DNA from 4 places in the Bacillus sp. GW821-FHT11D08 genome. Region 2 is predicted to be linked to each of the others. Evidence: riboswitches for the same ligand, from Rfam matches in the RefSeq annotation. Region 2 holds a riboswitch; each other region holds the start of a gene.

Region 1 (6,496 bases), 150 kb from region 2:
ATCCGTTCCCGGCCAATGTTTTGGCGATGTCCAAAGGAAGGGTCCGCCGCACGAGCTGGGCGTAGACTTCAGCCTCAGAAAGCGTCCGCTGAAACGCGTCCTGTTCAAGCCCTTTTATTAAGGCAAGCGCTCCGCTCACATGCGGGGCGGCCATTGAAGTGCCCGTCAGTTTCCCGTATTTATGGTTGGGAAGGGTGGAGAGAATATTTTCTCCCGGAGCCACCAGGTCAATCTCTTTATTGGCGTTTGAAAATTCAGACGATTTACGGGCGATTGAGACTGATCCGACTGCGATCACCTCGTTGTAAGCGGCTGGATACGACAGTTCCTCTGTACGTTCGTCTCCGTCGCCTTCGTTTCCTGCCGCGCAAACGACCAGAACACCGCTTTTTACCGCATTTGTGACGGCTTCTTTCAATTCAGGCACATCGCTTGGCCCGCCGAGTGACATGGAAATAATATCGGCCTTTTGTTCAACGGCGTAGTTGATGCCGTTAATGATCCATTCGTATTTGCCGCTGCCGTTTTGACCGCCGAGAACTTTAACGATTAAAAGGCTTGCTTCCGGCGCGACACCCGAAATTCCGCCGTTTGAATCATTGGCGGCAATCGTTCCGGAAACGTGTGTCCCGTGTCCGTTATAATCGGAAATCGCGTCTTCTTTGCCTCCGTCATCATCGGTGAAGTTTTTCCCGCCGACAATCCGGTCTTTCAAATCAGGATGATTGATGTCGCAGCCTGTGTCAAGCACCGCGATTTTAATATCCTTGCCTTTAAACCCTTTTGCCCACAACTCTGGCGCCTTAATCACTTTAATCCCCTCTGGAAGCTCGTTCACCTCCATGATCTGTTCATCCGTGACATAAGGAATCAAATGCATTTCACCATTCATAAAAAAGCCCTCCTTTTTTATGCTTGCGAGTGGATACAAGGGTGTTGCTACTATTTTATGGCAGAGCATGCCGGCCGGAAAGAGTCATTTGAAGCATTTTCATAAAAAAGGCGTAATCTATCGCACTAAAAAATTTCAAATAAATGGATAGTTTAACAGCTTTTATTTTCATTCATGATCCGCTGACGGTATAATTGGAAATGGGAAAGGAGAAGAGATATGAAGATAAGTGAAGCATTATACAACTATTTTTCAGAACAAGTGGATCAAATTGCGAAAGAGTGGATCGAAACGATGGAAGATTCGGATCCGAATTCGATTTATTCTTTGACAAATCCCGTCATCACAGAAGAACTGACGGAGCAGGATAAAGAATTTTACCGGCATATTAATAAAATGTATATCATGCCGAAAAAAGAATTTTTAGAAGAGTTCGAGCAGTGGGTGATTGAGCTTGCGAAAGACCAGAAGCATCTGGATACTCCCGTACAGTATGTGGTCCGTGAATTCATGAGAAACCGGAGACTATACATCAGTTATTATGATGCGTTTGCCGATAAACATGAATCTTCGTTTGCACAGGGAGAAAGGAAGAAATGGGAGAATTTAATTGTACAAGTATTTGATTTTACGATTTACACGTTTGTCGATCATGCCGAGCATAACTCAAAAATGCAGCTGAATGCGCAAAGAGAAATGATTTTGGAGTTAAGCTCGCCGGTTATCACGCTGAGCAAACGGACGGCGCTGCTGCCGCTTGTCGGCGATATTGACACGGAGCGCGCCAAATTCATTCTTGAAAATACGCTGAGCACATGTGCAAAACGGCTGATTGAACATCTGTTAATTGACCTGTCGGGTGTAGTGGTTGTCGATACGATGGTGGCGCATCAGATTTTTAAATTAGTTGAGGCGCTGAAATTGATCGGCGTCACGTCCACTTTATCCGGAATCAGGCCGGAAATCGCTCAAACCGCCGTACAGCTCGGCATTAATTTCTCAGATATTACGATCAAGTCCAATCTCGCTCAGGCTCTCAATTATCATCAATAACATACATAACAAAACAGGCTGCCGAATCACTCCGGCGGCCTGTTTTTATACAAACAACAATGAAATGAGCCAGCTTGCGCCGAATAACAGAAGCACGAGCAGGAAAAAGCACCAGTCGGCGCGGCGCACGGTAACAGTTCTGTAAAACGTGCGGTTTCGGCTCCCCGTAAAGCCTTTAGATTCCATCGCGATCGCCGTGCGTTCCGCCTTTCTGATTGCGCCTGCCAATAGCGGAATGGTGAAGCGCCTGAAGGCGGAGAGCTTTCCTTTCAGCCCGGAATCAGACCCCGCGCCCCTGATTCTGTGCGCCTGCCGGATGATCAGGATTTCATCTTTCAGAAGAGGGAGAAACCGGAACCCCGCGATAACGCCGTATGCAAGCTTGGGCGGCAGCTTACACTGCTGAATCAGACTGAGCATGAACAGAATCGGATCGGTTGTGAAAAGAAACATCATCGACAAAGCGGAAAAACATAAAATACGAAACGCGATAGAAATCCCGAGCGCCGCGTTATCAATGTTGACGGCAATCGGCCCGAGCTTAAACAGCAGGTTGCTTCCGGTTGTCGGGACGTTTCCGAATACGGCGGCTGTCCATAAAGAACCGAAGGCCAGAATGACAAACGGAATCGTGAACAGCAGCCATTTTTTCAGCGGCACACGCCCCGCCGAGAGGACGCCTCCCGCAATGATGATATAAAACAAAGCAGGGGTGTACGGATTATAAATAAACGACAGCATAATGACGCATAACAATACAGCCGCCGCCTTTATTGACGGGTTAACAGCCTCCAGCCGCAAGTTCATTTCTCCGCCTCCTGTCGTGTTTCATCCATTCATACCGCAGCGGTAAAGCCAAATGCGCCTGCTCGGCGATCCCGGTGTTATCAGAAAATAAAGCGTCGGGAGTTCCCCGGAATACCAGTTTCGTGCCGCAGAGCACAAGGATCGTGTCGGCATAATCTGAGACGAGTTCCATATCGTGTGTCACCATCAAAACAGCCGTTCCTTCCTTTTGAATCTCACGGAGCATTTGCATACACTCCCGCGCCGTTTTGGCATCCTGTCCGAAAGTCGGTTCATCAAGCATCAAAACGTTCACATTGTGCATAAGCATCGTTGCGACGCTGAGCCGGCGTTTTTGTCCTTGGCTTAAAGAAAACGGATGCTGTGAGGCATGGCGTCTCAGGCCGAATCGGGTTAACAGCTGAAGAGCTTTCTCCTTTGCGGCTCTGCTGCTTTCAAAACCGAACATCAGCTCTTGAATGGCGGAATCTGTGACAAATTGGTGTTCAGGATTTTGGAAAACATATCCGATCAGCCGCCGCAGCTCTTTTTCAGAATAGGAATCAATCGGTCTGCCGTCTATTTTGATGTCTCCGCCCAGCGGACGGATGAGCTTGGCCGCGGCAGAAAGGAGCGTGGATTTTCCTGTTCCGTTAGGGCCGGCAATCGCGGTGATTGAACCTTTTTTTACGGAAAAGCTCACATCCTGAAAAATGACGTCTGTCCCTCTTGAGAATGACAGCTCGTGAACGCTCAGCGCGTCTTCTGCCGAAAGCGCGGCGGGCCGGGGTTCGGGCAGAGACGGTACAGATTCTTGAAACAGCTTTTCTTTACACAATGTAAAAGGAATGCTGACGTGCTCCTGCAATGAGATCACACGCGGAATCGGAATGCCGAGCTGCATCAGCTCTTCAATCTTTGTTTCAAAGATAACGTCCGTCTCTCCGTCCATCACCTTCTGACCCGTTTCGTCAAGAACAATCGTCCTGTCCATCCACGGCGCCCAATGATCAAGCTGATGTTCGATAACGAGAAGGCCGAAGCCTTTTTTTGCTTGAAGATCTTTGATCAGCCGCGCCAATTCACGTGCGGAATATGGATCAAGCTGTGCCGTCGGTTCGTCCAAAATAATGAGTTCCGGTTCCATCGCAATGATACAGGCAAGCGCCACTTTTTGTTTTGAACCGCCTGACAGCGAAGCGATCGTTCGCGTTTTCAAATGAGTGATCTCTAATTTTGCCAAAACGTCATCGATGATTGCGTCCATATCTTCTTTTGTATATTGCAAATTTTCCAGGCCGAAGGCGATTTCATCTTCAACCGTCAGCATGCAAAACTGCTGGTCCGGATCTTGAAACACGACGCCGATGGATCTGGCGGCGGGTTCTGTCAGATGTGAAAGAGGTGTTCCGTATAAAGAAACGGTTCCCGATTGAACCCCATCGCATGCTTCCGGGTACAGACCGTTTAAACAGAGAGCGAGCGAGCTTTTGCCGCATCCGCTCGGCCCGAGCAATAAAGCCCGCTCTCCTTTCCGGAGCTGAAAGGACACGTTTTGAAGAATCGGCTTTTCATCCTGATCATAAGAAAAGGTAAGACGGCCGGCCGATAGAAGGGGCTCAGATGCCTGCATCTTGGTTCACCTGTTTCTTTTTCTTCTTGAATTGTTTTCCGAGCGCCATGCCGTTCAGCACCCCTGTGTAAGCCAGCGCATCACTGATTGCTTTGCCGAGAAGGCCGGCAAGAAGCGCACCTGAGATCAGACGGATGAGAAGCATGACGGCTAATAAACCCGGATTCAAAACAGAGTATCCGGAAACGAACAAGTCATAAATGAAGCTCGTCACAGAAGACCCCATACCGGATAAAAGAAGCACGGGCAGGGTATACACCCGCCAGCGTGTCGCAAAAAAGACCGCTTCCGCACCGATTCCCTGTGCGATCCCGATCAGAATCACCATCGGTCCTGACGGATTTCCGAGTAAGCACTCCACAAAAGCGGCGATGATTTCAGAAACGAGAGCCGCTCCCGGTTTTTGAATAATGTACGCGGCAATTACCGAGACGATAAACCAGATACCGTAAATCGGTTCATAGCTCATCCGGCCGAAAAACCCTGCCGCTATATTGCTTGCATGAGTTGATACTAAATAAATGACAGCAAATACAACACTGATGACGGACATGACGACAATTTCTCTCATTTTCCAATTTTTCATTGTGATCTCCTGCTTTCTTATCGGATAGTTGTTTGTATGAAAGAGTTGATTTTACGAAAGACGATTGATCGTAAGTTTCATATTGCGGTGTCCTCCCCCGTTTTTTAATGAAAAATAAAAAACTGCATATCCGAGGGAATATGCAGCAGCAGAACGAAAACGCATGGGGAAAAACCCTGCGCTCCGGTCAATCTGCACTTCCCCACGCTGGTATTATCCAGATCGGGTTATAAGGGATCAAAACATGCCTGCCGCATGTTTTATCTCAGCCGATAACAGCACCCCTAGTGCGTTTCCTATACAGTTTTTTATGATGACATCATCATAGTTGATCATGTCTGATTTGTAAACAGCCTTTCTTCAAACAGAGTTTGGAATCGGACCGGATGATCATTCATAAAGATAAGTAGAGCCCTTTTGATCAAAAGGAAACGGAGGACATCTATGTTTGTTCATACAGTGCAGTCTGGTGACTCGTTATTTTCCATCAGCAGAAAGTACGGATACCCTGTTGACAGCATCAGAAGCGTCAACGGGCTTGAGGAAACGAATATCGTTCCGGGGCAGGCGCTTTTAATCCCTCTTAATGAATATACGGTTCAGCCGAATGATACGTATGCCGTTATCGCAGGTAAGGCTTATGTGCCGCAGATGCAGCTGATGCAGGCAAACCCGGATATTCCGCCGAACCGGCTGCGGGCGGGTATGAAAGTGAAGATTCCTGATATCTCTAACTATCTTGCGGGAACCCTGCAATTTTATGTCATTCGGACGCCTGAAGCGGATAGAGAGCTAATTAATGATTTTGCGCCGTATTCTTCGGCGATTTCTTTGTTTGAATATCATTTTGGCCCGAATGGAGATATCATTAACGATTTAAACGACAGAACCGCAATAGAAACCACATGGCAGAACAGAGTGCGTCCGCTTGCCGTCATTACGAATCTGACAGAAGGGGGATTCAGTCCGGAATTAGCCCATCAAGTGCTGCAAAATCCGACGGCAAGAACGAATCTCGTCAACAATATCGTCTCCTTAACCGTAAGAAAGGGATACGGCGGTGTAAATATTGATTTTGAACGGGTCAGAGAAGCTGACAGGGACCTCTTCACAGGATTTCTCCGGCAGTTAAAAACCCGGCTTTCAGAGCATCAGCTCGCGTTAACGATATCGGTTCCGGCGAAAACAAGTGATGCAGTGCCGTGGCTGAGGGGATATGATTACGGCGGAATCGGAGCCGTGGTCGATTATATGTTCATTATGGCGTACGACTGGCACCACGCCGGCAGTGAGCCGGGACCCGTGGCGCCTTTGACAGAGGTCAGGCAAACGATCAATTTTGCCATCAGCAGGGTGCCGAGAAGAAAAGTGATTCTCGGTGTTCCGCTATACGGGTATGATTGGGTGATTCCGTACCGTCCCGGAACGATCGGATCCGCCATCTCCAATCAGCGCGCCATGGAAACGGCCATGAAGCACCAATCAGTGATCCGTTATTCCCAGCAGGAGCGTTCCCCTTACTTCCGGTATACTGATGAAAATGGAA
Region 2 (7,608 bases):
ACGGCGGAAAAAATGAGGGAATTGCCCGGCAGGCTCTTCACAGTGAGCGGCTTTCATTCGTACACCCCATGACCGGAAAAACGCTCGTTTTTCACGCTCCGGTGCCTGACGATATGAAAACATTAATTGAACACATGTAAAGCCCGAACCGTTTGCCGGTTTCGGGCTTTTTTTCATGCCTGCCTTCCGTGATCCTCGCGAAATCGTGAGGCATCATAGGGCATTGAGCTTTCCACAGAGACGGTTTCATGCTCCGGAAAGCGAAAGCCTGTCAGTTGATTGCCGAAGACGCATCCTGTATCAATGTTGATTGTACGGTTGACGATCCGTGGGCGTTTTACCGGGGTATGGCCGTAAACAATCCATGCCTTGCCTTCATAAGCGGCGGCCCAGTCTCTTCTGACGGGTCTGCCGTCGGGATGCGTTTCACCCGTGATATCGCCGTACAGAACAAATTCTTTTACCTTACGCGAGTATTTACCGATATCGTCAGCTTTTATGCCGGCGTGGGCGACAACGAGATCGCCATTATGTAAAATGTCATAAAGCGGCGCTGACTCATATAAGCGGATAAATTGTCTGGAGACTTCCGTTCTGTCGGCGGGAGACAGCTCTTTCAGTTCGGCTGCCGTCGTTTCCAGTCCGTGCATCACTTTTACGGGGTTTCCTTTTAAGTAACGGTACAGTTTGTTGCAATGATTTCCCGGGACATAACGGACGGCTCCTTTTTCATATGCTTTTGCCACAAAACGCATCACTTCTACGGATTTTGGGCCTCTGTCCGTTAAATCCCCTGCAAAGACAAGCGTCCTGCCTTCAGAGTGAACGGGCGTTCCGTCTTTCACTTCATATCCGAGCTTTTGCATTAACGCGATCATTTCGTCATAACATCCGTGTATATCGCTGATGATGTCGTAAGCCATTCGTGTCAGCCTCCTTATTAACGGTTTTTTATTTATTATGGGGCTAATTCCTATACCTAATTACGCTGTTTTTGCACAAATTAAAAAAAGAATTGAAGAAATAAAGCCTTATCACTTTTTTTTCGCGTTCAGCCTTGTTAGAATATGCGTTATGTTTTTAAAAAAAAGTAAGGTTTCGCCCGCTTAAAGCGGGCTTTTATAACCCTTGTTTTAAGGAGGTATTTACGAATGGAACACACATCAGTCGCATCTTTAGTCGTCGTTCTGATCGTCGCTTTTTTGACGCCGCTCCTTTTACATCGGTTTAAGCTCAGCATCCCCGTCGTCGTCGCGGAGATCATCATGGGGCTTATTATCGGAAAAAGCGGCCTGAATCTTGTCGTTCAGGGAGACACGTGGCTGGAGACGCTGTCTGTTCTCGGCTTTATCTTTTTAATGTTTTTAAGCGGCTTGGAAATTGATTTTTCTTCATTTGAGAAAGGGAAGAAAAAACAATTCCTTCCGAACGGCAAGGAAGCGCCCAACACGTTTTCTGCCGCACTGATTATCTTTTTCGGCATCTTTATTTTATCATTGCTGCTGTCCTATGCCTTTGTATTAGCCGGTTTTATTCAAAACGCATTTTTAATGACGCTTATTATTTCGACGATATCACTCGGTGTGGTGGTCCCGACTTTAAAGGAAGAACGGATTATGAACTCCAATATCGGCCAGATCATCCTGCTTGTCGCCGTTATCGCGGACTTGGCTACGATGATTCTGCTCGCTTTCTTCTCTTCTCTTTACGGAGAAGACAGCGGAAATATGTGGCTTCTGTTGATTCTCTTTGCCGCGGGGGTCGTGCTGTATTTCTTCGGCAGGATCTTTAAACACCGTTCATTTGTGCAGTCGATGTCTAAAGGCACCGTGCAGATCGGCACGAGAGCCATTTTCACACTGATTATCGTGCTTGTCGCTTTATCGGAATCTCTCGGGGCGGAAAATATTCTCGGCGCGTTTTTGGCAGGCGTTCTGGTATCGCTTCTGTCTCCGAATAAAGAAATGGTGGAACAGCTTGATTCCTTCGGCTACGGGTTTTTAATTCCGATCTTTTTCGTCATGGTCGGGGTGAAATTGGACATTTGGACGCTTTTCCAAGATCCGAAAACATTAACGATGATTCCGCTGCTTCTGCTTGCGCTGTTTATCAGCAAAATGTTCCCGGTGTTTTATTTAAAGAAATGGTATGACAAAAGAACCGTGTTTGCTTCGGGCTTTTTGCTGACGTCCACGCTGTCGCTTGTTATCGCGGCGGCTACGATCGGAGAAAGGCTCCACATTATCAGCGCCAATATGTCCGGCGCGCTGACTTTAGTTGCGGTTATTGCCAGCATCATCACGCCGATCGGCTTTAAGAAATTATACAAACGGCAAAGTGCGCCGCAGGAAAAAAAGCGCATTACATTTATCGGCGCCAACCAGATGACGCTTCCGGTTACGCTGGAATTGCCCGATGAGGAATATGAAGTACGGGTCGTCCATGTGTATCAGGAAAATGCCGGGGAAACGCTTGCGGAATCCGTTTTTTCGGTTGACACGATTTCTGATTACGAGCCCGGAACGCTTGAGTCGCACGGTATTTTCAAAACGGATATTCTTGTCGTGGCGACGGGAAATGAAGATGTGAACGCTGAAATCGCCTTAATAGCGAAAGAGAAAGGGACTGAGCGTATCATCGCAAGCGTCGGCTCGGTTGAGCATGAAACAAAACTGAAAGAAGAGGGCATCAGTATTTTTTCTATCCTTCTGTCTACAAAGACGCTCTTGCGCGCATTAATTGAGGCGCCGGGCGTGATGAGCCTCCTGACGAATGAGGAGTCTTCGTTATATCAGATCAATCTGGAAAACCCGGCGTATAACGGCATCATTCTGCGAGAATTTCCGCTGATGGGCGATGTGATTTTCGTCCGGATTTTCAGAGGTGTGGACAGCATCGTTCCGCACGGAGACACGCGGCTGAAAACAGGAGACCGTCTCATCGTCACGGGCTCGCGCAACTACGTGTCGGAACTGAGAAAAATCCTTGAAGCTTGACCAAATTGCAATTCGTGATAATATAGAAGGCATAACAAATAAATCAATAATCGTATGACCACTAGGGGTGTCCTTCATAAGGGCTGAGATAAAAGTGAGACTTTTAGACCCTCATAACTTGAACAGGTTCAGACCTGCGTAGGGAAGTGGAGCGGTATTTTTTGGGGGTTCCTTTTATCCATTTAAATTCCAAACCACTTTTCCGATGCGGGAAGGTGGTTTTTTTTATTTTATCAGGGGGGAAGACATAATGACATTTTCTGAAGAATGCAGACAGGCGGCTGCCGAATGGTGGGACGGAAGTTTTGTTCATCCGTTTGTAACGGGAATCGGTGACGGAAGCCTGCCGATAGACCGTTTCAGCTATTACGTGCTGCAAGATTCCTACTATTTGACGCATTTTGCAAAAGTTCAGGCGTTCGGCGCCGCATATGCCGAAGACTTGTTTACGACGGGCAGGATGGCGGGCCACGCTCAAGGGACATATGAAGCGGAAATGGCGCTGCACCGCGAGTTTACGGAGCTTTTAGGGATTACGGAAGAAGAGCGTGCGGCATTTAAACCGGCACCGACCGCCTATTCTTATACGTCTCATATGTACAGATCGGTGATGAGCGGCAATTTTGGAGAAATATTAGCTGCGCTTCTGCCCTGTTATTGGCTATATTATGAAGTCGGCGAACACTTAAAGGAGTGCAAACCGGAGCATCCGATTTATGAAAAATGGATCGGTACATACGGCGGAGACTGGTTCAGACAGCAAGTCGAAGAACAGATCAGCCGTTTTGACGAGATTGCTGAAAACAGCACAGAGGACATCCGCGCGAAAATGAAAGAGAATTTTGTGATTTCAAGCTATTATGAATATCAATTTTGGGGAATGGCCTATCAAAAAGAAGGCTGGTCCGAGAAGGGCGGAAAAGAGGTGGAATCTTTTGGAGCTGCACGCGGTAACTGATAATCGCAAATCCGTTGCCGAGCTGGCCGAGGATATTCTTTCGATTCAGCGCGAAGTAAGCTTTATCCATATCCGTGAGCGGGATAAAACAGCGGGAGAAATCATGCAGCTTTTGTCCCTTTTGAAAAAGGGCGGTGCGGATAAGGACAAATTGATCATCAATGACAGGGCGGATATCGCGCTATTTGCCAACATACACCGTGTTCAGCTTCCGTCCCGCAGCTTTTCCGTAAAGCAGGTGCGAAGCAGATTTCCCCATCTTCATATCGGACGTTCGGTTCATTCGCTGAAAGAAGCCATCCAAGCTGAAAAGGAAGATGCGGATTATGTGGTGTTCGGCCATGTATTTGAAACCGAATGTAAACAAGGACTTGAAGCAAGAGGCATCAGCCTGCTTTCAGAGATCAAACGCACGCTTTCCATCCCCGTTATCGCAATCGGCGGAATGACACTGCAGACGATCGGACACACAAAGCAGGCGAAGCCGGACGGAATTGCCGTCATGTCAGGCATTTTCTCAGCTGAAAATCCTGAGGAGGCGGCAAAACGGTATGCACGCGCGGTAAGGGAGGCCGATTATGAAGAAGCACTATGATACGGCGGTGATCGGCGGCGGAATTATCGGGTGCGCCATTTCTTATGAGCTGGCGAAGACGCAGCAAAACGTTGTCTTGTTTGAAGCCGGAGAAGTCGGCCGAAAAACGACAAGCGCTGCCGCGGGAATGCTGGGCGCTCATGCGGAATGTGAAAACCGGGATGCGTTTTTTGATTTTGCCATGCACAGTCAAAGGCTGTATGAAGCGGCGGGGCAAGAGCTTGAGGAAGCTTGCGGCATTGACATCAGGCGCCATAACGGCGGAATGCTTAAACTGGCGTATACCGAAGAAGATATCGCCCGTCTGCGGAAGATGGATGATCTACCTTCCGTCACCTGGCTTTCAGCGGAAGATGCCCTTGAAAAAGAGCCTTACGCTTCAAAAGACATTCTAGGCGCAAGTTTTATAAAAGACGATGTCCATGTCGAACCGTACTATGTTTGCAAAGCGTATGCAAAAGGGGCGCGGCGCTATGGCGCTGACATATATGAGCATACACAAGTCACCTCCGTAAAACGAGTGAACGGAGAATATTGCATCACAACGTCCGGCGGGGATGTCTATGCTGACAAAGTCGCAGTTGCAAGCGGTGTATGGAGCGGCCGGTTTTTCAGCCAGCTCGGCTTGGGACAGCCTTTTTTTCCTGTAAAAGGAGAATGCCTTTCCGTGTGGAATGACGATACCCCGCTGACCAAAACCCTTTACCATGATCATTGTTATGTCGTCCCGAGAAAAAGCGGCCGGCTTGTCATCGGCGCCACGATGAAACAGGGCGACTGGAGCGATACGCCTGACATCGGAGGAATTGAGGCCGTCATTGCAAAAGCGAAAACCATGCTTCCCGCCATCGAACATATGAAAATAGACCGGTTTTGGGCGGGACTCAGGCCGGGAACAAGAGATGGAAAGCCGTTTATCGGGCGGCATCCTGAAGACAGCGGGATCATATTCGCCGCCGGCCATTTTCGGAACGGCATCCTGTTGGCGCCGGCAACTGCTGAAATGGTGCGGGATATGATCCTGGAAAGACAGATTAAACAGGAATGGGAAGAAGCGTTTCGAATTGATCGCAAGGAGGCTGTTCATATATGATCCTTCAGCTGAACGGAAAACAAATTGATTGGAATCAAAATGAGGGGACGGTTCAGGATTTGCTTGAATCGTACCAGCTTGATCAAAGAATCGTAGTTGTGGAGAGAAATAAAGAAATCATTGAAAAAAAGAATTATGAAAAGACGAGTTTGTGTGACCGCGATGTCATAGAAATTGTCCATTTTGTAGGAGGCGGATGAGGATGTTAACAATAGGCGGAAAACAGTTTCAGTCAAGATTGCTGTTAGGAACGGGAAAATATCCGAGTTTTGAGATTCAGAAAGAGGCGGTGGCCGTCTCGGAATCAGATATTTTAACCTTTGCGGTGCGGAGGATGAACATCTTTGAAGAGTCTCAGCCTAACTTTCTCGAACAGCTTGATTTGTCTAAATACACGCTTCTGCCGAATACGGCCGGCGCCGCAACGGCTGAAGAGGCGGTCCGAATCGCAAGGCTTGCCAAAGCTTCAGGGCTTTGTGACATGATAAAAGTAGAAGTCATCGGATGCAGCCGGTCACTTTTGCCTGATCCGGTTGAAACGCTGAAAGCATCAGAACAGCTGCTCGAAGAGGGATTTATCGTGCTTCCGTATACGTCAGATGATGTCGTGCTCGCAAGACGTCTTGAGGAGCTCGGGGTGCATGCCATTATGCCGGGCGCTTCGCCGATCGGTTCCGGTCAGGGAATTTTAAATCCGCTGAATCTTTCCTTTATCATTGAACAGGCGAAGGTGCCGGTCATTGTCGATGCCGGCGTCGGATCTTCAAAAGACGCCGCCTACGCGATGGAGCTCGGGGCAGACGGCGTGCTGTTAAATACCGCTGTGTCAGGCGCTGATGATCCGGTCAAGATGGCCCGGGCGATGAAGCTTGCCGTAGAAGCGGGCCGCCTTTCTTATGAAGCCGGGAGAATTCCGGTGAAAGATTACGGAACTGCAAGCAGTCCGCGAGACGGTCTTCCGGTATGACGGAGAGATATTCCAGACAGGAGCTGTTTCAGCCGATCGGTCCCTCCGGCCAAGAGAAGCTCCGGTCGTCTCATGCCGTGATTATCGGCGCGGGTGCGCTTGGGACGGCAAGTGCGGAGATGCTTGTCAGAGCAGGGGTCGGGAAGATAACGATCGCTGACAGAGATTATGTGGAGTGGAGTAATCTCCAGCGCCAGCAGCTTTATACCGAAGACGATGTCAGACAGGAAATGCCGAAAGCCGCGGCGGCTGAAAAACGGCTTCGATCTATAAATAGTGATGTAGAGGTCGAGGGATTTGTCATGGATGTCACTGCGGAAAACGCACCCGGATTGATTCGTGATGCCTCCCTCATCGTGGATGCCGCCGACAACTTTGAAACGAGGCTGATTGTGAATGATGCGGCTGTACAGAAAGGGATTCCCTTTCTGTACGGCGCCTGTGTCGGCAGCTACGGGCTCTCTTTTACCGTCATTCCCGGTGTCACGCCGTGCCTTCACTGTCTGCTTGAAACATTGCCTTTAGGCGGTATGACATGCGATACGGCGGGAATCATCAGCCCGGCTGTATTGCAGACGGCCGTTTTTCAGGCAGCAGATGCGCTGAAGCTGTTAACGGGCGGATCTATCGAGCATGTTCTCCGTTCCTTTGATTTATGGAAAAATGAACGGTCAGAAATAAACGTCGCCCGTCTTAAGTCGGCTGATTGCCCAAGCTGCGGCACAAACGATTTTCCGTTTTTATCCTATGAAAATCAGACAAAAGCGGCGGTTCTGTGCGGGCGGAACACGGTGCAGATCAGAACGGGGATCTCCGAGCAGGTTGATCTGCAAAAACTTGCGGGACAGCTCAGACGGACAGGGCTTGATGTTTCAGCCAACCCGTATTTAATTTCGTTTTGCACAGACAATTTCAAGATGGTACTGTTTCGTGACGGCAGAGCATTAATACACGGCACAAGTGATATCAGCAGAGCGAAATCCTTTTATCATAAATGGA
Region 3 (7,608 bases), on a different contig from region 2:
ATATATATCACTCCGTCTAAATCAAATAAAAATACATCATAATTCTTGGAGATCATCATAACACTCCTTAAGCGGTTGTCTCTTGGTTAATAGTTGAGCGATACGCAAAATGATTTGTAGGGCCTTGTCCTTTCCCGATTCCTAAGGGATGTTTAATGGCTGCTGAAATGAATTCCTTTCCAGTTGCCACTGATTCCGGTATGCTGTGCTGCTTTGCCAGCTCTGCAGTTATCACAGCTGAAAACGTACAGCCTGTTCCATGAGTATGCTTTGTATCAAAGCGGGGAGAAACAAATTCCTCGAAGTCCTCGTCAAAGTACAAAATATCACGGGCTTCTCCGTTCAGGTGCCCCCCTTTTACGACAGCACTTTTTGCCCCGTATACCTCCACTATTTCTTTCGCCGCATCACGCATCTGCTGTACAGTCTCGATTGATTTCCCGATGATTACTTCCGCTTCCGGAATGTTCGGTGTAATAACAGTTGTTTGGGGTATTAATAATTTCTTCAAATAATCAATGGCGTCCTTATGGAGCAGATGATGTCCGCTTTTAGCAATCATAACCGGATCCATCACATACGATTGAATATTTGCGTCTTTTAACTTTTCTGCCAGCAATTCAATAATTCCTATACTTGCAAGCATACCGGTTTTGACAGCATCCGGTTTTATATCATCAATGACACAGTCTATTTGCTGAGATATATTCTGAAGAGACATCTCCTCAAAACTTTTCACACCAAGTGTATTTTGTGCAACAACTGATGTAATAACTGCCATTCCATATACCTTTTGTTCCTGAAATGTTTTTAAATCTGCGTGAATTCCCGCCCCTCCGGAAGGATCAGTCCCAGCAATCGAAAGCGCTTTATAAATATCCGTCAACTTACACTCCTCCTTCAGGCAGGTTTCACTGCTTTAAAAATGACAAAAGGCGGATATTCCTTTTCACATTTCCAATTATTAAATTGAAACTCTTTCTCTATGGCTTTTACATGCTCTTGGTCAATATCGTTTAACGTTGGTTCTGATAAAGTTACATTTTCAAAACCTGCATGAGTTAATAGTTTATAATACATTGACTTCGGCCAATGAAAATCATTTAAAATTAAATCTGCTTGTCCGGGAACATGGAGCCATTCATTTCTTTCTTCTCCGTAAGAATATTCTTTCCCCGGTATTCCATTGCGGAAGGTTGAAAATTCAATTCCGGTTGAATCAGGATTCGTATCGAGTATGACAAATGAAGCTCCTGGTTTTAACACACGAAAAATTTCATCTATGATACCTTTGATACGCTGGTCACTATCCGTATTAATAAAAACATAACAGGCCATTGCAGCATCAACTGAGTGATCTGGTAAGAAGGAAAGATTATCGTGTTCAATTAAATGATAGTCCACATGAGGATGTTGTCTTTTTGCCTTTGCTATATCTAACATCTTCCTTGATTCATCGACTGCGATCACATTGCAGCCTATTCTGTCAGCCAGCCTATAAGCTACCTTTCCTGGACCGCATCCGAAATCGAGCACCTTTTTAATCTCCGCTTTATCAAAAGTACGAAAAACAAACTCAAAACCTAACGTTTGTTCTAAAACGTCGTTATAAGCATCGAATTTACCAGCAACACTGTCTTCTTTCCATGAAGTTTTCATTGAATTTCCTCCTTTTGCTCAGTTGAGAAATAATGAAACCACTTATTCCTGACGAAAAATTGATATATAGGAAGTAAACTTTGAAATAGAAAATGATCCATATCCCGTTTATATGCAATATGCTGGTATATACTGAAAAGGAAAAGAATCTGTTTCCAGTAATCAGGTAAATCAAGCATTTCAATATCGTTTTTAGTCATAGAAATTTGATCTTTCCTAAGTAATTCTTCGTACTTTAAGACTGTTTCAATGGACGGCCAGTTATTTCCCTCAGGCATTTTCGGAAATTCAAATTCCGGAATATCATGGTGATTTTCAGCTTCTTCAAGCACCGTTTTCGCCCATTCATGATCTAAATCATAAATATGGATTGATCCCGCATTATGAAAATATTCTCCGACTTCTACACGCAGTTCTCTGGCCATTAATTCCTGCATGAAGGTAAATGAGAAAAGATCACTGATCATCCCGCGAAAAGCATCATTTGCACGCATGACAGAAGACATGTATAATTCGCCTTCCCTCACAAAAAACTGCAAACCGATTGTGCAGGAAACATCTATATTTTCTAAAACGAAGAGTTCCGAAGCATCGAATATTTGAATAAATGCCCTTTTTGAATCAATATCTTCTTGTGTCAAAAGATTTTTTATTCTATTCCATTGATTTAGTTTTGCATTTCCGAATTCGAATATTTTAGGCCCGTACGCAGTGCCTGTTAATGTTTTTTTATTCATTGAGTATGAAGGCATTTTTTTATTGTAATAACTGATAAAATCTAAGTCGTTACTCCCCGATAAATACCATAGCACTTCAGCAAAATTAAACACGATATTGGTTTTTCTTGAGGATAAATAAGTGACACGTTCTATTGGATTTTCCAGAGTCAGATGGTAGTTCAATTGTTCTCTGCTTTTTTGTCCGCGCGGTGAATTGAAAAATTCAGGGTTGTGATAGATGTCATACAGCGTTTCCGTATATGCTTCATGAAAAGTTCTCTTTCTCATTGAGATTCCGCCTTATATGCTGCAAAGGTATTTTTAATGTTCTCTAATAAATCATCTGTATCTTTATAGCTGATGTACTCAACATCCGCCACTGCATGTAACCCTTGAATTAAGAAAGCATAATCCTTGTCCTTTTCTAGAAATAGCACGATCTTTTTTTTCAAGGCGGAAGCCCATCCAATTTCTATATGTGTTCCAGGAGAAGCGGGTGATCCGGGAAATGCTGCAAAAAGGTCGCAAGTACTTATTTCATCAAAATCAATTTTAGTGCATTGAAGGGGTGTCATGAAATCTTTCCCCCACCCTTCCCGCTTGTGAGCATTATGAACCAGCCATCCTTCATTCTCAAAAAAGGAAATTAATGATTCCAGCTTTCCCCTCTCATACGCACTCATCAATCCAGTTTTCTCATCTACTAAACTTTTAAAAGGCCCTGCCAGAAAAACTTTTTTAGTCGCCACTTCATATCACCCTTTCAAAATAAATAAAGCCACTTTCCTCTATGGAAAGTGGCTTAAATATAGATAAGATAAAGAATCTCTCTAATTTTTCACTTCCCTACGCTGGTATTAACCAAATCAGGTTCAAAGGGTCAGGACGTATTGTCTCTTCTCAGCTATTAAAGCTCCCCTAGTGACTTTTTATAAATATTTACTTTAATTCTATGCTATTCCATATAAATAGTCAAACAATGACTTTCCCTTCAATATTGCAGCTTACCCACTAGTTTTAAAACCTTCCGGCCTCTTTTTTCCTGCCAACGAATAAGGTCACGGCAACACTCGCTGAACTGACCAAAGTCCCCAGTACGGCAGCAAGAATTGTCAAAAAGCCATTGGGGATCAGAAATCCAATCGGAATGAGCCCCGCAAACGTGAGGACGATAAAACATTGATAGACTCCGGATATGATTCTCACAACCAAACTGCCAAAAAAGGACATGACGAATGGAGGAATGAACAAACATAAGATGATTCCGAGTGAGATCAATAAAATCATAGGCTCGTCAAAAGAAATGACACGATCGCCGGGAGACTCTTCAGCAGCCGCGAATACAGCAAATATAGACATTATCAGTGTAAGAAAAACAAGAAAAAACCTTTTCAGCAACGTTATGACTCCTTTTTTTATAAAAACGGGTATCTTTTTTTCAATCACAATAACCATTTTATGTTATCAAATGAAATAATATGAAGTCAAACCGAGTTCTGCACCTGATTTATTGGTTCTTATTTTTTTGATAATTTCCATATAATTGTCCGCAAGCAGCATCTATATCAATGCCAAATTGACTTCTGACGGTCACGTTAATTCCTGCTGACTTTAATTTTTTATAGAAGTTTACAACTTGTTTCTCATTTACTTCTTCAAATCTCATAGGTGAACTAACAGTCGGGTTATATCTAATGATGTTTACATGGAACAAGTTCCCTCTCTTATATCTGCTTCTTAAAAGATTTACTACTTCATTCGCATGATCAATAGAATCATTAACTCCCGGCAGCATAATATAAGCAATATAAACTTTTCTTGAGGTCACACGTATATGCTCATCTAATGTGTCCATTACCTCCAATAACGGGTAGCGTTCATTAATCGGCATTAACTTGCTTCGCTGTTCATTAAAAGGAGAATGTAATGAAAACGTCAGGTTGACCTGCGGATAATCCTGAGTGATTTTTTTAATGCCCGGAATAATACCTATGGTCGAAATAGATAACCTGCGAGGGCTTAAAGCAAACAACTTCGGATTTGTAAGCACATGTAAAGCATCAAAAACTTGTACATTCGCTAATGCTTCTCCCATTCCCATAAAAGAAATACTGTCAATTGAATGTCCTTTTAAGTGAAAGTACAAAATTTGGTCAGTCATTTCATCTGACGTTAAATTGCGTTTTAAACCAATATCTCCTGTTGCACAAAATTTACAGCCAAAATGACAGCCGCACTGCGAGGATATACAAAATGACTCCCAACCGGCTTTATATTTCATATTAACCGTTTCTATTTTTTCGTCTCCTGAAATTTCAAATAAGACTTTTGTAACTTGCTCAGAATGCTGCACTTTTAAAGGAGCAATATTTAAAATTGACTCTCCGAACTCCTCTATTAACAATTTTCTCAAGGATTTAGGAAGAACCGTTATTTCATTGAAATGATTTATTCTCCCTTGGAATACAGCATTTTTGATTTGATTCATTCTAAAATCAGGAAATTTATTTTGCTTCAGGAACTCTTGAATTCTTATATACTTGTTTTTTTGTTGCATGTTTTCTCATCCTTCCATAATACTCTTGTTTGTTTGAGTAAATAGAAGGGAGTGATCATCTAACCTTTTTTTAAAATCAGGCACAAAAAAACACCGACACAATTATCGGTGTTACGCTTAAATAACATCATGCACAAATAAACAAGGACATTATGTCATTGGATTATCGTTTATTTGACATAGAGAAAAAGCACCGATAACTGTTTTTGTATGGTGATTTGGCTTAAAAAAGGACAGACTGCTCCCTTTGTCCGCCAAGATGTTTCCAATTTTTGCATTTTTACCATACAAAATTCCATAAATCGTTATCATCGCTTTCACCTCTTTCTTGTCAATATTAGCAATAATCACCATATCATAAGGTTTCCCTTATGTAAAGCTAAACAAATGCTTACGCCCCCGCTAATGACAGTATTATATAACTTGCTTATTAAGCCTAATCCAAGTACAGAAAGCGCGCTGATCACATTTTTCACTTATCCGCGACGGAACATTTCTTATATAATGGGTGACCGGCAGCTGCCTGCTTGAATCCCAATCTTCCTATAGTGATTTTTTATATTCATGACAGTATGATGATTTGTCACTTCAGCAATCAGATCGTTTATTCGATCCAGATTAATCGGTTTATTTTCTGATAAGCTGCTGAAGCTTTCTCTGATTTCTTCAGGATAGACATTTCCGGCCATGCTTGACAGGCCGTTACACCCGTTACTCAGCATCTTCGGAAATTCAACGTCCCCTGCCGCAAACAAAATAAAGTGATCAGGGAACTCTGTTTGTTTATGACGCAGAACGTCTCCTCCTTCTTTCAGCCCCCTTATCCGGGGATGCCGGCTTATTAAGTCTTTAAGCGCTTTCTCACTCAGATTAAAACCGGTCCGGCCGGGGTTATTATAAAGCACAGCCTCTTTAGAGGTATGACTGAGAAGTTCGTCAACGTAATAAACGGCTTGCTGCTGTGTCGGTCTTATATAAGGAGGAAAACCAATCAGTACAGAATCAATATTGGTTTTCTCGATGTGTTTCATCAGTTTGACGGCATCACTGGTTCTTACGGCTGAAACACCGAACATCAGTTCAACATCTTCAAATTTTCGCTGATTAACATACTCAATGATCTGAAGACGCTCATCTATGCTGAGTGAATGCTGTTCACCAGTCGTACCGCATATGAGTAACGAATGGATACCGCTGTTTTTCAAATGTTCGACAATAGCATCAAATCCTTCTACATATAAACTTTCATCTTCATGAAAAGGCGTAGGGATAGCAACATTAAAATTTCGCATGAGAATGTCCTCCAAGTACATATTCTTGAATATCTGCAGAGTATCATATAACACTGTCTGACATTTAAAAAGGTACAGTTTCAGATAACTCAACATGTCAGATGTAAAGGCCGACACACAAAAAAAGCAGGCAAAGAGAGCCTGCTTCATTGCTTCGGCCATAATTGTTTTATCCAATTGGTTTTGGCGGGCTAAAATATTCAGACTCATCAACATTTGATGGATTCATTTAGGCACATGCCCTTATCAAAAACAATCTGGGTGCATATCCTGCTCCTAAAAGTCATTCATAAAGGGAGTTTAGATATGTATTATTATTATTATCCGTATTATGTATATGATTACAGACAGCAGCCTGATTTAAGTCAGGCAAATATTAAAATGCGAAGCCATTTATCTGCGATTCAACAAATTCCAATACACTCATCCTCCTTTCAACAATCAATGGCTGCGGTAGTGAAGCACTTGCAGGCTGTCAGCAGAGCACTCGCTCTGGGATGCGGTATGAGTTCAGAATTCAGATTTCTTCCAGACACTTGGGGATTACGAGAACTTCATACTGTACACGCGAAATATCTTACTCCGTTGAGCTATCACGTTTATTCCGCTTTAGGCGCAGCAGAGCTTCTCGCCGCCGGACAAGGCCGGGCTCCTCATTTTCCTCTTATGGTTGGCTGCATGAATTCAATACTTCGTCTATGGTCAAACTTCCCCGCAGCGATAGCAGACCTGAGAAGAGCAGCCGGTCACCAATACGCGTCATCTGTAGACGAGGCGGAAAATCTCCTAAGACCAATGGTTCCAGCCACACAACAGGCATTATCCATCAGTCAATCTGCAGTGAGTCCGGCTATTTGGCAGGCTTCCTTACGTGCCGCGCAGTTAGCTCGGGAAGTACGTCAGAATGTTGCACAATCAATGAGTCAGGGATCTTCTTATTAATTAAGCCAAAAGATTTTTTCGGCTTTACACAGTCACATAACCGGACTTATTCAACACAAAAAAGAGCAGTAAACACGTAAGTTACTGCTCTCCTCTGTCTATCCGCCGTTCATTTGTTTTACAATGTATTCAGCATCATTTCCTACACCTTGAAGCAGCGCTGAACCTCGCCTATGCTGCCAAGGCAAACCAATAAAATACAATCCTTCCGCAGCTGAAACACCCCGGTGATGTATAATTCGGCCTTCCTTATCCAAAACACCTTCTATTTTCATCCAACAAAGCGGATTCTTAAAACCAGTTGCCCAAATGATATTGTTTACTTCTAATGAAGATGAATCTTTAAAAATGATTTCATTTTGCTTTCCGGCTATGACTCTTTGTTTTAAGATGATCTTCTTCTGTCTTATTGCATGTTTTAATTCATACCCAAATATGG
Region 4 (7,608 bases), 400 kb from region 2:
TTTTCTCAAGCTTTACCGGCGCTTTGCCCGCCTTGGTCAGCTGAGTGCTGACAAAATCGGCGATTTCACCGGAGACGATCAGCTGCACGGCTTCCTCTGAGAAAATCAGATCGCCGTATTTCTGCCGCTTTAAGCCGATCCCCATTAATGATCCGAGAAGAGAGCGGTGGTCAATGCTGACGAATTTTTCAGCGTATTGAACGTCAAAAGCCCGAAGCTCAAAATCATCCTGTTCAGGTTCCATATATTCAGGGTATAAAATCGCGCGTTTGCGCTCAGCTCTGTCATATCCTCCGAAAAACGCAAGACCGCAGGCGTCGCCGATAACGGCCTTTACAATGACCTGTTCTCTGGGATCTAAGAAATCAGTCAGCTTCATCCGATACTGGTCCAGGACAATCTGTTTCCATTCAAGCGCCTGATCAATAAAAGGCCGCTCGTCTTGTCTGAAGTGCTGGTAAATATCGCTCATGTTCTTTCCTTTCTATGTAAAGAGGCTTGGCTGGTGCCAAGCCCGTATCAAACTGTCGCATTCAAGTATACATTGCGATCATGCGGTATAGGCCCCAAAGTCCCGTCGTGGCAAACCGAAGCACGATAATCGCTACAATCGGGGATATATCCAGCATGGCAATGGGCGGAATGATCCTTCTGAACGGCTCTAAATACGGTTCGCAAATCGCTGCGAGAAACCGTCCGACCGCCGTTTCTCTCGTACTCGGCACCCATGACATAAAGATATAGATGATCAAGGCAAACGAGTAGATGTAAATTAAATAACTCAGAACGGAAAAAATTTGATAAAGAATCATCCTGCTTTACCACCTCTGATGTTCGTCTTCATTTATAAGCTCCGAAATCGTGCCGGAAACGTCGACATTATCAGGCGTGCACAGAAAAATATCTGAACCGATTCTCTGAATGTCGCCGCCGATGGCGTAGACGGTACCGCTTAAAAAGTCGACGATTCTTTTCGCCTGATCATGCTGGATGCGCTGCAGATTGACGACAACCGCCCGCCTGTTCTTTAAATGATCGGCGATTTCCTGCGCTTCCGCATATACACGCGGTTCACTCAACACCACTTTAGAGGATTTCTGAACACTTTGCAAGCTTACTACGTTCTGCTTGCCCTGCGGCTTCTGAGCGTAAGCAGGCTGTTTATCTTTCTGCTGTTCATGCTCTTCCGGATGATCCTGCTCCGTTTCAATGTATTCGTACTCGTACTCCTCCTCATCCATTGAGAAAAAGTTTTTCAGTTTATTTTTCATGCTCATTTGTTTACACCCCCCGGTTCATTTCCGACTAATGAAGAGCCGATTCTGATAAAAGTTGCGCCCTCTTCAACAGCGATTTCATAATCATTTGACATGCCCATTGACAGTTCCCGGCACGGTGCGTTTGTCTGATTCAGTTTTTGCACCTGATCCCTCAGATCACGCAATTGCCGGAAGCAGGCTCTGATCGTTTCTGTATCGTCTGTCAGGGGAGCCATCGTCATCAGGCCCTCTACAGAAATGTTTCTAAACTCAGAAAGCTCTCTGATAAAGGGGATGACCTCCTCTGTTTTCAAACCGTGCTTAGACGGCTCAAGCGAAGTATTCACCTGCACAAAACAGCGAACCGCATGCTGCGCCCGTTTTTCAATCTCTTTTGCCAATGACAGTCTGTCTAAGGAATGAATATAAGATACACGGTCAACGACGGCCTTCACCTTTCTGGACTGAAGACTGCCGATAAAGTGCCACTCCGGGCTGCCTTTGATGACTTCCTGCTTATGGATAAGCTCGGCATCCCGGTTTTCTCCCAGACTTGTAATACCGGCATCAACGGCCTCTTGAGCCCTTTCAGCTGATACGTATTTTGTAACCGCGATGACGGTAACATCTTCGGGGCTTCGGCCCGATCTGTTACATGCTTCGTTTATTCTTTCGTTTATATGTCGTAATTGATCAGCAACACGCAAGATCTTACGCCTCCTTCATTCCGATAAAGGACATCATGCGTCCCGTTTTCCCTTTGTCGCGGCGGTGTGAAAAGAATAGTTCACGCTCTCGTTCGGTGCATAAACCGCTGACTGAAATGTTTTCTTCCGGAATGCCGCAATGTATCAGAAGAAGACGGTTGACCTCTTTTAAATCAAGCTGATACTGGCCTTTTTCCGTTTCGCATATGGCGGATTCAGCCGTAAAAGGCAGCGCCCGCACTTCATTGATGACGCGGTCGTTGACTGTATAGCTTCCCGCGCTGATGGACGGACCGATGACAGCCTGAATATCTGTTAAACGGGAGCCTTCTTCGTTTACCCAGCGTTCCGTCATGATGCGTCCGATTTGTTTGACCGTCCCCTTCCATCCGGCATGGGCAGCGCCGATAATGGATTTCACCGGGTCATAAAAATACAAGGGCACACAGTCCGCAAAACAAAGGGCCAAAAAAAGATTCGCATCTTTCGTGTAGAGCCCGTCCGTCCCGCGGAATGCGGAAGAATAGTCTCTCGCTCCTTTTCCTTTATCCCCGGCTGTCACGCGCCGGACGCGGTTTTCATGTGTCTGGTCGGCGAACACCCAGGAATCCAGATCAGTACCGCATAAGGACGCTATGACTTCACGGTTTGTCACAACATCATGAGCTTCGTCCCGGACGTGCAATCCGGTATTTAATGACTCATACGGAGGATTGCTGACCCCGCCGTTTTTCGTCGTGAATCCGGCGATGACCTTTGTGTTAAGCTGATTCACACAGTTCCAGTCTTCTATCATGAGTGCCGAGGGGGTGGTAAGACTAAACGGGTGATATGTATTCATGGAGATCCAACCTTTCGACAAACATTAAAAAAGCGTAATTTCCCACTCATTTTAACACAATTTTAAGCATACGTTTAGCGGCTGATTGAAAAATGAGATAAATAAATGTGCCGGAAACATTGAGATTTCCGGCTTTTTACAAGTAAAGGGAGGATTACGCTCCCCCCTTTGGTTCGTTTACACGCACTAAGATGACATCTTCCCCAATTTTAACTATATTTCGCCAAGGAATGATCATTTCCTCTTCTTTTCCGAAAAAACCGAGAACTTTTCCGCTGCCGCCTAAAATAATCGCCTGAATTTTTCCCGTTGTCACGTTAATATCAATATCACCGATGCTCCCGAGTTTTTTTCCGTTCGACACGTTTACCACATCTTTTATTTGAAATTCAGATATGCTGATCATCCGTATCACGCCCTTTGCCCGTTCTTTTTCCTATTATATGAACGGCCGGGCTGAACCTTGTCACATCGGGCAATCTTTTTTGCGGCTGCACCAGCCGAGGATAAATCTCAGCATAATTTTCGTATAGTCCATAAGCTCATCAACGGACACTTCCTCGTTTACGGAGTGGGCGTTTTTTAAATCGCCGGGACCGTATATGACGCTCGGAATCCCGGCATGATAAAGCCACCCTCCGTCAGTTACGGTTTGGGAAACATCAATGACGGGCTCCTGTTTTCTGACGGCTGAGTGTGATGCAGCCAAGACAGAAACTGCCGGATGATCCGGGTCGATTTCCAGCGCCGGGAACACCTCTCCTCTGTCTTCAATCATCGAAGATCCGCCCCATTTGAACACCGGCCTGTTTTCTTTGAGCCACAGATCACTGTCAGCGACACGATTAATATAGTCTTCGATTTCTGCGGCTGCTTGTTCGTGCGTTTCGTTCGGATAAAAGTGGACGGTGATCCATAACCGGCATTCATCGGCGACAAACGCTGCGTGTCTTCCGCCTTCAATGACGGCAGGGTTGATCGTATTGGTGCCGGGCGCAAAGCCGGGGTAGCTTTTCGTTACCGCCCAGTGGCGCTCCAGCTCTCCCAAGGCAGTGATGATTTTCGCCATTTTTTCGATGGCGCTCGCTCCGAATGTGCCTCCGCCCGCATGAATCATATTGCGCCTCATGCCGTCATGAAATGTTTGTTTGCTTTTCAATTCTATCCAGCCGGTGATGACTCCGCCCTGCCCTTGAATATGCAGGCTGCTCGTATCCGCGACAACGGCAAAATCCGCGTGATAGCCGCGTTTGCAGCATTCCAGCGTCCCCGCCTCACCGACTTCTTCTCCGATTACAGACTGTACAATGAGGTCGCCCGGAAGCTCAATGCCGGCATCATGGATCAGCTTCAGAGAGAAAAGAACACACGCCAACCCCCCTTTCATATCAGCGGCGCCCCTTCCGATCAGCATGCCGTCTTTTACGATCGGCTGAAACGGGTCAGAGTGCCAGTCTTCGCCCCCGGCTTCTGCCACATCAATGTGTCCGTTTAAAATCAGGCTTTGATGCCTGCTTGAATCTGTCCCTTTTAAAACACCGACTACATTCGGATCTTCCGGATACACATCCCACATATCGACCGAGCAGCCCGTTTCTTTTAAAAAGCCGGCCACCCACTTTTGGGCTTCTGCCGTATTTCTTGCTGGCGGGGCCGGAGTCGGAAAGGCTATCAACCTTTCAGCAATATGTATGAAGTCATTCCGCCGTTTTTCCGCCTGGTGTAACAGCATATCAATCTGATGCATTAGAAATCTCCCCTTTGGCTGTATCAAAAAAACCGTTTCATTCATGAAATGAAACGGGTAAAAAACGGATCTTCCTCCGCTTTTTTCACCGCTTCCCTCCGCCGGCATGATCCGGATCAGGTCCTTTAAGGGTTGAGACAACGTCTCTCTCAGCCGCATGGCAGCACCCCCAGGGTGAATTTATGTTATTTTACGGATGATGCCTCTTTTGCACGTGTTAAAAACGGGCGGCCATTGTTCCATAAGACATTGACAGGCATATCGAAAAACGCTGTAAGCCGCTCGTCAGAAAGCATGTCCCTGATTTTCCCGGAGGCGAACACCTCGCCCTGTTTTAAAAGCAGCGCCTGATCAAATACCGGCAGAATTTCTTCAGCGTGATGGGTGACATAAAGGATGGACGGCGCATTTTCTTTTTCGGCGATCGACGTAATCGTGTCCAGCAGCTGCTCCCTTGCCATAAAATCAAGACCCGTCACGGGTTCGTCCAAAATCAGCAGTTCCGGATCAGCCATAAGCGCCCGCGCAATCAGCGCTCTTTGTCTTTCCCCTTGTGATAATGTTTCATAGCGTCTGTCGGCGTAACTGATGGCGCCCAAATCCTTCAGAAGACCGATCGCTTTTTCCCTTACCTGCTCACTTGGAGTTTCGTACAGCCCGATTGAGGCGTACGCGCCGCTGAGGGCGATTTCAAAAGCGGAGTCCGCGGCATATAATTTGTGCTGAAGACCTGCCGAAACAAGGCCGATTTTCCTTCTGAGCCTGTCACCGAGCTCAGTTTTGCCGAATTGATGGCCGAGCACCTGCATCTCTCCTGAAGTGGGGAAGTAATAAGAGCATAACATATTCAGCAAAGCCGTTTTTCCGGCTCCGTTTAATCCGTACAGCACCCAATTTTCGTTTTTCTCGACGCGCCAGTTAATATCTTTCAAAATCCATTTCCCGTTTCTTTTTAATGACACACTGTCCAGCTGTAAAATCATTGCAGTTTCCCCCGTTTACTTTATTTAAATTTTCTAAAAACTTTTACACATTAGAATACATCACTTTTTTGCAAACGTAAACCATCGCATGAAAAAAGCCTTTAAACAAGGTTTAAAGGCTTTTTCCGTTATTGATGGATATTCTTATTCATTTGTTTAATGGCTGCCTTTTCAAGCCTTGAGACCTGAGCTTGGGATATGCCGATTTCTTCAGCGACTTCCATTTGGGTTTTCCCTTGGAAAAAGCGCTTTCGCAAAATCATTTTTTCCCGTTCGTTCAGTCTTCTCATGCCTTCTTTCAGAGCCAGCTCCTCAATCCATTGTGTATCCTTATTGCGCTCATCGCTGATCTGGTCCATCACGTAAATCGGATCGCCGCCGTCATTATAAATCGGCTCAAACAGTGAAACCGGATCCTGGATGGCGTCAAGGGCAAACACAATTTCTTCATGGGGCACTTCAAGAACTTTGGCGATTTCCTCTGCTGTCGGCTCCCTGCTTGTCTCACTGATTAACCGCTCTCTTACTTGAAGCGCTTTATATGCGATATCGCGAAGCGACCTCGAGACGCGGATCGGATTGTTATCCCGCAAATATCTGCGGATTTCTCCGATGATCATCGGTACAGCGTATGTTGAAAACTTAACATTATGGCTTAGGTCAAAATTATCAATGGATTTCATTAGTCCGATGCAGCCGACCTGAAATAAGTCATCAACATACTCTCCTCTGTTGTTAAACCTCTGAATGACGCTTAAGACAAGGCGCAGATTGCCGTTTACAAGCTTTTCCCTCGCTGAATCATCGCCCTCATCCTGTAATTGCCTAAACAGCTTTCTCATCTCTTCATTCTTGAGCACCGGTAATTTGGAGGTATCCACCCCGCAAATTTCGACTTTATTTCTTGACACGTTTTTCCCTCCCACTAGGAGCTGCTGTACAACGTTAAGTATCTCCTCGGGTGGGAAAAATATGCACCGCCATTTTACAGAAATAAACATCCGGCGACGGCAATCCTTGCGGCAGTAAGGGCTGTCAGATGGAAAAAATTTTACACCATTTTGTTAAACTCTTTTCTCAGTCTTTTGATAATCCGCTTTTCGAGCCGGGAGATATAAGATTGTGAAATCCCCATCATGTCGGCTACATCTTTTTGAGTTTTTTCTTCTTCTCCGACAAGCCCGAAACGCAGTTCCATAATCTGCTTTTCTCTTTCGTTTAATTGCTCAAGCGCTTTTTTCAAAAGTTTTTTATCCACATTGGCTTCAATGTCTTTTGTAATAATATCATCATCTGTGCCGAGCACATCCGAAAGCAGCAGCTCGTTTCCGTCCCAATCAATATTCAGCGGTTCATCAAAGGACACCTCTGAACGGATTTTATTGTTTCGGCGCAAGTACATTAAAATTTCGTTTTCGATACATCGCGACGCGTAGGTGGCGAGTTTGATTTTCTTTTCCGGATTAAAAGTGTTTACCGCTTTGATCAAACCGATGGTGCCGATGCTGATTAAGTCCTCGATGTTGATGCCGGTATTTTCGAATTTGCGGGCAATGTAAACGACAAGACGTAAGTTTCTCTCAATCAGGATGGCCCGCGCCGCCTGATCCCCGCTCGGCAGCTTTAATAAGAGCACCTGCTCCTCTTCTTTAGACAAAGGCGGCGGCAGCGCCTCGCTTCCTCCTATGTAATACACTTCATCGCTTTTCAGTCCGAGTTTCATCAGCCATTTATACCACAAATATGTCAGACGCAGCTTAAGTTTTTTCATCTTCCTCCCCCTTCTAAATACAACGCGTTTTGAGTATGATGAATAACAGACTTTTCGTCAGGAAACATGTTTTACAGCCTTCCCTGTCAGCATCTTCGGATGAACGATTCCGTCAAATTCACCGTCCGCGGATAATGGTTTCGTGCTGATGCCGATCAGGCATTTTTCACAAGCGATCATTTCGTCTTTTGTTAAAATCGTGACGTAATCCGGCTTTAAACAGAGTAAAAATTGATTGTCCTGGCCGACGCCCCTGTATGGAATCAGCCTCAGCTTATCCGCATGGCGGAACGAATCATC

Evidence for each region. Region 2 has a riboswitch for thiamine pyrophosphate ahead of tenA (thiaminase II). Riboswitches for the same ligand answer to the same signal wherever they lie in the genome.
Region 1: linked by a shared signal. The riboswitch ahead of AC1RRX_RS05610 (ECF transporter S component) and the one ahead of tenA (thiaminase II) in region 2 are both predicted to bind thiamine pyrophosphate.
Region 3: linked by a shared signal. The riboswitch ahead of AC1RRX_RS17390 (TIR domain-containing protein) and the one ahead of tenA (thiaminase II) in region 2 are both predicted to bind thiamine pyrophosphate.
Region 4: linked by a shared signal. The riboswitch ahead of AC1RRX_RS06665 (acetylornithine deacetylase) and the one ahead of tenA (thiaminase II) in region 2 are both predicted to bind thiamine pyrophosphate.

The regions. Positions count from the first base shown of each region.
Region 1 covers NZ_JBXARS010000002.1:366,386-372,881, forward strand. The annotation lists gene AC1RRX_RS05590 (S8 family peptidase) at 1-892, opposite strand, end outside; gene AC1RRX_RS05595 (STAS domain-containing protein) at 1,112-1,945, shown strand; gene thiX (HMP/thiamine ABC transporter permease ThiX) at 1,991-2,752, opposite strand; gene AC1RRX_RS05605 (ABC transporter ATP-binding protein) at 2,727-4,364, opposite strand; gene AC1RRX_RS05610 (ECF transporter S component) at 4,351-4,950, opposite strand; TPP riboswitch at 5,133-5,246, opposite strand; gene AC1RRX_RS05615 (glycoside hydrolase family 18 protein) at 5,395-6,496, shown strand, end outside.
Region 2 covers NZ_JBXARS010000002.1:213,192-220,799, forward strand. The annotation lists gene AC1RRX_RS04655 (RluA family pseudouridine synthase) at 1-140, shown strand, start outside; gene prpE (bis(5'-nucleosyl)-tetraphosphatase PrpE) at 174-923, opposite strand; gene AC1RRX_RS04665 (monovalent cation:proton antiporter family protein) at 1,152-2,996, shown strand; TPP riboswitch at 3,050-3,158, shown strand; gene tenA (thiaminase II) at 3,247-3,954, shown strand; gene tenI (thiazole tautomerase TenI) at 3,932-4,549, shown strand; gene thiO (glycine oxidase ThiO) at 4,533-5,642, shown strand; gene thiS (sulfur carrier protein ThiS) at 5,639-5,842, shown strand; gene thiG (thiazole synthase) at 5,839-6,609, shown strand; gene thiF (thiazole biosynthesis adenylyltransferase ThiF) at 6,606-7,608, shown strand, end outside.
Region 3 covers NZ_JBXARS010000009.1:151,601-159,208, reverse strand. The annotation lists gene AC1RRX_RS17410 (HAD-IIA family hydrolase) at 1-59, opposite strand, end outside; gene thiD (bifunctional hydroxymethylpyrimidine kinase/phosphomethylpyrimidine kinase) at 68-886, opposite strand; gene AC1RRX_RS17400 (class I SAM-dependent methyltransferase) at 901-1,659, opposite strand; gene AC1RRX_RS17395 (thymidylate synthase) at 1,656-2,666, opposite strand; gene AC1RRX_RS17390 (TIR domain-containing protein) at 2,663-3,127, opposite strand; TPP riboswitch at 3,205-3,308, opposite strand; gene AC1RRX_RS17385 (YdeH family membrane protein) at 3,396-3,776, opposite strand; gene AC1RRX_RS17380 (Cfr family 23S rRNA (adenine(2503)-C(8))-methyltransferase) at 3,886-4,935, opposite strand; gene AC1RRX_RS17375 (hypothetical protein) at 5,086-5,289, opposite strand; gene AC1RRX_RS17370 (dihydrodipicolinate synthase family protein) at 5,433-6,227, opposite strand; gene AC1RRX_RS17365 (hypothetical protein) at 6,534-7,169, shown strand; gene AC1RRX_RS17360 (flavin-containing monooxygenase) at 7,268-7,608, opposite strand, start outside.
Region 4 covers NZ_JBXARS010000002.1:616,520-624,127, reverse strand. The annotation lists gene AC1RRX_RS06695 (YlmH family RNA-binding protein) at 1-472, opposite strand, end outside; gene AC1RRX_RS06690 (YggT family protein) at 534-812, opposite strand; gene sepF (cell division protein SepF) at 819-1,277, opposite strand; gene AC1RRX_RS06680 (YggS family pyridoxal phosphate-dependent enzyme) at 1,274-1,966, opposite strand; gene pgeF (peptidoglycan editing factor PgeF) at 1,971-2,807, opposite strand; gene AC1RRX_RS06670 (YlmC/YmxH family sporulation protein) at 2,962-3,213, opposite strand; gene AC1RRX_RS06665 (acetylornithine deacetylase) at 3,274-4,554, opposite strand; TPP riboswitch at 4,631-4,735, opposite strand; gene AC1RRX_RS06660 (ABC transporter ATP-binding protein) at 4,740-5,537, opposite strand; gene sigG (RNA polymerase sporulation sigma factor SigG) at 5,666-6,448, opposite strand; gene sigE (RNA polymerase sporulation sigma factor SigE) at 6,589-7,308, opposite strand; gene spoIIGA (sigma-E processing peptidase SpoIIGA) at 7,366-7,608, opposite strand, start outside.